Linked DNA regions of Undibacterium parvum. The protein of the gene in region 1 interacts with the protein of each later gene in a pairwise test. Links are inferred from orthologs where the notes say so. Each region holds a gene or a part of one and is shown on either strand. Other genes may lie near its edges. The genes, in order: EJN92_RS03360 and EJN92_RS13665.

What was found.
Region 2: the proteins of EJN92_RS03360 (region 1) and EJN92_RS13665 interact in binary tests that used the Escherichia coli proteins (3 or more experiments, as listed by UniProt). The link is inferred for Undibacterium parvum from one-to-one orthologs.

Annotation. Positions count from the first base shown.
Region 1 is NZ_CP034464.1:764,714-767,966, forward strand. The notes cover bases 13-2,937. They hold EJN92_RS03360 (aminoacyl-histidine dipeptidase), read left to right. Parts: upstream 13-699; coding sequence 700-2,175; downstream 2,176-2,937. Other genes in these bases: EJN92_RS03355 (GGDEF domain-containing protein), read left to right, coding at 13-500; EJN92_RS03365 (DUF4124 domain-containing protein), read left to right, coding at 2,301-2,789. Also shown: more of EJN92_RS03355, read left to right, coding at 1-12; EJN92_RS03370 (glutathione S-transferase N-terminal domain-containing protein), read left to right, coding at 3,136-3,253. UniProt on the Escherichia coli protein: Dipeptidase with broad substrate specificity. Requires dipeptide substrates with an unblocked N-terminus and the amino group in the alpha or beta position.
Region 2 is NZ_CP034464.1:3,120,614-3,123,941, reverse strand. What follows is about bases 329-3,328. They hold EJN92_RS13665 (aminopeptidase P N-terminal domain-containing protein), read left to right. Parts: upstream 329-1,153; coding sequence 1,154-2,503; downstream 2,504-3,328. Other genes in these bases: EJN92_RS13660 (FAD-dependent monooxygenase), read left to right, coding at 2,547-3,328; murU (N-acetylmuramate alpha-1-phosphate uridylyltransferase MurU), read left to right, coding at 405-1,157. Also shown: EJN92_RS13675 (aminoglycoside phosphotransferase family protein), read left to right, coding at 1-296.

The DNA.
Region 1 (3,253 bases):
GCTTTAACCGTCGCTACATGGTGGCGGCCTTAGAAGAGCATAAGCTATTGTCCGATGAGAATGGCACGCCCCTATGTCTGGCGGTGATCGATCTGGACCATTTCAAGCGTATCAATGATGAAGTTGGTCATTTGGGTGGCGATGAGGTGCTCAGGACTTTTGCCAAGGTAGCGCAAGAGAATGTGCGCGCATCGGACATCTTTGGGCGCTACGGCGGCGAAGAATTTCTATTGATTTTCCCTGATACCTCTTTACTGCCAGCGCTCAATACCTCGGAAAGAATTCGTGCCCAAATCGAGCATTTCCCCTGGCAAGGCGCTTTGCAACAGCGAGTTTCAGTGTCGATAGGTGTGACTCAATACATACCGGGCGAATCGGTACTTGAGCTATTCTCGCGCACCGACACGGCCATGTACATGGCCAAGCAAGGCGGTCGCAATCAAGTGGTGGTGGAAGAGCCGGTTGCAGCGCCAATTGCAGCAGTAACGCCGAGCGCGTAAGGCTGGCAACGATTGCGCAGTATCCATGCGCCCCGCAGCCCGATTTGGCTTGCCAAGGCGCATGGATACTGCGCAATCCCTTTTTGATTTGCTATCCAGACCCTGCTGAACTGCTGCATCCCCTATGTTAAACTTGCGCCCCTCGGCCCCTCTGCCCGGCATGCGTCTCTGCTGGTAAGCGCCTCATAGGATATTTATCGTGACTTTAGCTACCGAAATCAATCAACTTTTCCCTCAGCCTTTATGGCAATGGTTTGAACAAATTTGTGCCATTCCCCATCCTTCCGGACATGAGCAAGCGCTGAGCCTGCATATCCAAACTTGGGCTAAACAACGCGACCTGACGGTGATCGTCGACCAGGTTGGCAACCTCATCATCCGCAAACCTGCCACGGCCGGCATGCAAGACAGAAAAATCGTGGCCTTGCAGGCGCATCTGGATATGGTGCCGCAGAAGAACGCTGATACGGTTCATGATTTTGTAACTGATCCGATACGACCGTGGATAGATGGCGACTGGGTCAAGGCGACCGGTACCACCTTGGGTGCTGACAATGGCATAGGCATGGCCTCGGCCTTGGCGATCCTCGGTTCTGACGAGATCAAGCACGGCCCGCTGGAAGTTTTATTGACGGTCGATGAAGAAGCCGGCATGACCGGTGCTTTTGGCCTGGAAGGCGGCATGCTGGAGGCCGAAATCCTGATCAACACAGATTCCGAACAAGAAGGCGAAATCTACATGGGCTGCGCTGGCGGTGTCGATGCCGAGATCAGCTTGCCGCTGCAATGGCAGACAGCCAAGCCGGCAGATCTGGCTTTCACTCTGAGTATTGCTGGCTTAAAGGGCGGTCATTCCGGGGTGAATATCCATCTGGGACGCGCCAATGCAAATAAATTGCTGGCTCGTTTTCTGGCAGGACACGCGGCACCATTAGGCTTGGCCTTGAGTGATTTTAACGGCGGCTCGCTGCGCAATGCCATCCCGCGTGAGGCGCAATGCAGCTTTACTTTGCCTCCCGAACAAGCCACCGCGCTGCAACTGGCGGTAACCCAATATCAGGCAATTTTGCAAGCCGAGCTAAGTTCGGCCGAACCCGCACTGAGCCTCACGCTCACGAGCGCAGCCGTGCCCGCCAACAGTTTGCAGGCGGCCAGCCAAACCACCCTGATTAATTTACTCAATAGCTGCCCGAATGGCGTGATACGCATGAGTGACGAAATCGCTGGCGTCACCGAAAGCTCTTTAAATCTGGGTGTGATTCGCACTCAGGCCGACAACCTGAGCATCATTTGCATGCTGCGTTCGCTGATTGACAGCGGTCGTCAAAATATCGAGAGTCAGCTGCAATCACTGTGCGATCTGGCCGGTGCGCAACTGGTCTTATCTGGCTGCTATCCGGGCTGGAAGCCAGACACCAGTTCCGCCGTGATGGCGATAGTGAATGACACTTACGAAAGTATTTATCAGCGCAAACCAGAGATCATGGTGATCCACGCCGGTCTGGAATGCGGCCTGTTCAAGCAGCATTATCCGAATCTGGATATGGTCTCGATAGGCCCGACCATACGTTATCCACATGGTCCTGACGAGATGGTCAACATTACCACGGTGGGGCAATACTGGACCTTGTTATTGGCGGTGCTGGAACGGATACCGGCCAAAAGTAATCATTAAGCCTAGATAGGTTATGTATAATTAGGCAATTTTTAATTTGATGCAAAAGCGCGCTCAACATGACACGCTTTTGCAATTGCCTCTTCATTTACCCTGGAAACACCGCAGTAAAACGGCCGTCCACTATGTATAAATTTTCGCCACAAAATCGACTCCCCCTATTTGTTATCGGCGCTCTCGCCTTGCTGGTGCTAGCCTCGGTGCAGGCAGAGGTGTATAAATGGGTAGATACCAGCGGCAAAACCCATTACACAGAAAACCGGGATGAGGCGGGCAAGGGCAAGGCCGAGCAGGTAAAAATCCAGACTCAGCCTAGCGAGCTAAGAGCAGCGGTTGCTCGCAGTTGGCAAGATCAGGAACAGGAATCTAAACAAAGGCTGGCGCAACAGCAGATGGCGCAGCCTAGTCGCTCGGCACCGCCTAGCAACAGCCAGTCCTCTTGGGCTCCCCAGAATACGGGGGGCGCGCCAGAAACCGATGCTTCACGATGCGCGCGCGCGCAAAATGATAACAAGATCATTAACTCTGGAACGGGGATTCACAGAGGTGGTGCAAAGATAGATGCAAATGATAGAGAGGTCGCCGCACGCGACATCAGGAGCTTCTGCCGTTAATCACACAATGTAATTAGAAACCCCTATGCGCAATCTGCATGCGGCTCGCAGCCCACAATCGGCCTGCAAGCCGCATACAGATTGCGCCTTTGATTTCGGGAACTTCTAAAAACCCTCTACTTGGGCGCATCGCGGCGTCGATAAACCTATCCGACCTTCGCAATACCGACGTATTGCTTAGCTTTGCGCCTTGCGCTGCATCCCGATAAAGTTTTTTTTAGAAGTTCTCTTTCTCTAACAGCTAGACCCGCTGTTTTTCGCCCACGCTGCATCGCGAATTGGTATTCGGTTGCGCTTCTGGCGTACAATCGCGCCCTTCTTCCTGCTTTTTGATTTTAGAGTGAACATGAAATTATTTTTTAGATTGTTGCGTGCGGTATTGGGTCCTGTGTTATTGCTCAAAGAGCGCCTGACTCATCCTAGCGGCATTAAGCGCGTGTATGCGGAGCAAGGGAGGGTTGATC
Region 2 (3,328 bases), 2.4 Mb from region 1 along the record:
TCGATTGGGCGATCCGTTATTGGGAACAGGCACGTCGTGCCGGCCTACCGATCAGCCCTGAATTTGACAGCTTCTATCGCGATTTCGAATTCATGGGCCTGCAACGCCATCTGAAAATCCTCGGTATTTTTGCCCGTCTGGCACATCGTGATGGCAAAGAACACTACCTGCAAGACATCCCACTGGTGATGTCGTATGTGCGCAAGACGGCGCAACGCTATAACATCCTGATTCCTTTATTACGTCTGCTCGATGTCATAGAAGACACCGCACCGGTGGTTGGTTTCACCTTTTAATTCTTCAGCTAGCTAGGCAATATGGGGGGAGTATCAGTAAAAACACTCCATATCGCACAATATAATAGCGGGCATATTTTAATACCCCACCCAGTATAAAAGAGATCTATGAAAGCCATGTTACTTGCCGCCGGTCGCGGCGAACGGATGCGACCGCTAACCGATACCTGCCCTAAGCCTCTACTCAAGGTACGCGGCCGACCTTTGATCGTCTGGCACATACTCAATCTGGTGAAAGCCGGCATCACTGAAATCATCATCAATCACGCTCATCTCGGTCACATGATAGAGGAGCTGCTAGGCGACGGTAGCCAGTTCGGCGCGCAGCTACGCTATTCGGCCGAAGCCCTTGCCTTAGAGACCGCCGGCGGCATTGCCCAGGCTTTACCTCTGCTGGGTGATCAGCCTTTCATCGTAGTCTCTTCCGACATTTACATTCCGCATTTCAATTTCAGCGAATGCCTGAACACACTCGAAGACAATGATATGTGGGGCAATCCGCATCCACTGGATAAGCGCGACGTCGCCTGGCTGTACATGGTAAAAAATCCCTCGTTTCATCCTGAAGGCGATTTTGCGCTGAACCTAATGGGCTTATCGAATCAAGGTAAAGAAGGCGAACCGCGCCTTACTTTCGGCAATATCGGCGTCTACCGGCCCGAGATGTTTGCCGGCATCAAGGCAGGTGAGCACGCCAAATTAGCACCGATACTGCGCGACTACGCTGATCGCGGCCAACTCGGCGGGGAGTTGTATAGCGGTGTCTGGCACAACGTCGGCACCCCCGAGCAATTGGCCGCGCTGAATGCGCCACTCAATGGGCCTTTAAATAAAGCAACGACGCAAGGAAAACCGACATGAGCGAAAGCATGAACGCGTATTTCCAGCGTCGCCAACAATTGCTGGCGCAGATGCAAGCGCACGGTGGCGGCATCGCCATTGTGCCAACCGCACAAGAAATGACACGCAATAGCGACAACACGTTTCCGTTTCGCCACGACAGTTATTTTTACTATTTATCCGGCTTCACCGAACCGGAAGCCCTGATCGTCCTAATCGCCAATGGCAGTGAACAACGCAGCATTTTATTTTGCCGCGAAAAAGATCTGGAGCGCGAAATCTGGGATGGTTTCCGTTACGGCCCGGCAGCAGCCCAGGCTCAGTTCGGCTTTGATGCTGCCTACCCCATCGAAGCCCTCGCCAGCGAAATGCCAACACTGCTGGCCGATAGCAAGACGCTGTTTCACAGCAGCGGCACCGATGCGCAACTCGACACCCAACTACAGCATTGGATGGAAGCGGTACGCGCCAAAGCGCGCAGCGGTGTCACTGTACCAGGCAAAACCCTGGATCTGCGCCAGCTACTCGATGAAATGCGCCTATTCAAAGATGCCAGCGAAATCGCGCTGATGCAAAGCGCCGCCAACATCTCCGGCGCAGCCCATGCACGCGCCATGCGCAGCGCCCGGCCTGAGATGCATGAATACGAATTAGAGGCAGAACTGCTACATGAATTTCGCCGTCAGGGTTCGCAAGCGCCAGCCTATGGTTCCATCGTTGCCGCCGGTGCCAATGCCTGCATCTTGCATTATCAAAGCAATGCCGCCCGCATCAAGGACGGCGACTTAATCCTGATCGACGCCGGCTGCGAATTTGACAGCTACGCCTCCGACATCACGCGTACCTTCCCCGCCAACGGCAAATTTAGCCCAGCCCAAAAAACTCTGTACGAGTTAGTGCTGACGGCTCAAGCGGCAGCGCTGGCTTGCGCCCGCCCCGGTGCCGGCTATATGGAAGGCCACCACGCGGCAGTACGGGTACTGACACAGGGCATGTTAGAGACAGGCTTACTCGACAAAAACCAGGTCGGCAGTTTGGACGATGCGATCGCCAGCATGGCCTACCGCCAGTTTTACATGCACGGCACCGGCCATTGGATAGGATTGGACGTACACGATGTCGGCGACTATCGCGAGACCCACAAGGTCGGCAATGAACGCCCTTACCGTAAACTGGAAGCGGGCATGGTCTTCACCATAGAACCTGGCATCTATGTGCGTCCAGCCGAAGCTGTGCCAGAACAATACTGGAACCTAGGCATACGCATAGAAGACGATATCCTGATCACACCCGAAGGCCATCTGAATCTAAGCCGCGACACGCCAAAGACCGTGGCCGAGATTGAAGCCCTGATGCAAACAAAGTAAAAATCAAAGCGGAAATTTGGCAGCCAATATGGAGAAACCTAGTTTGACTAAGCACGTACACATCGCCATCTGCGGCGCCGGGCCGGTCGGCCAGGCGCTGGCCCTGATGCTGCAGCAGCAAGGCTATGCGGCCAGCGACATCTTACTGCTAGACGCCAAAACCGCAGAGCAAGCCAGAGCGGATGCGCGTTCGATTGCGCTCTCATATGGTAGTAAGCAGATCCTGCGCGCGCTACATGCCTGGCCGATCGCCGCCACCGCGATTACGCAAATCCACGTCTCGCGCCGCGCCCACTTTGGCCGCAGCCTGATCAAGGCCGCTGATTACGCTTTACCTGCGCTGGGCTATGTGGCGCGCTACGGCGACATCGTGACAGCGCTACAAAATTTAATTCAACAGCGCGGCATAGCCCTACAAAGACCAGTACAGGTAAGCGCGCTAGAAGAGCAGGCTGATCTGGTCGAACTAACGCTCGCTGACGGCAGCAAGATCACGGCCGATCTGGTAATACAGGCAGAAGGCGGCACTTTCAGCGCGCAACAGCAGCTGCCGCAAAAAGCGGGTGGCCGCCATCACGACTACCAGCAGACTGCAGTGATCGCTCACATCATCAGCGACACGCCGATCGCCGGGCGCGCCTTCGAGCGCTTCACTGATCAAGGACCGCTGGCCTTACTGCCGCAAGAAGACGGCTACGCGCTAGTCTGGTGCATGCGACCGGACAACGCGCAAACCATACTGGCGCTAGACGATAGCGCTTTCATAAGCGCATTGCAAACAGCCTTTGGCGGCCGCCTAGGCAAGTTTATCAAAGCCTCGCGCCG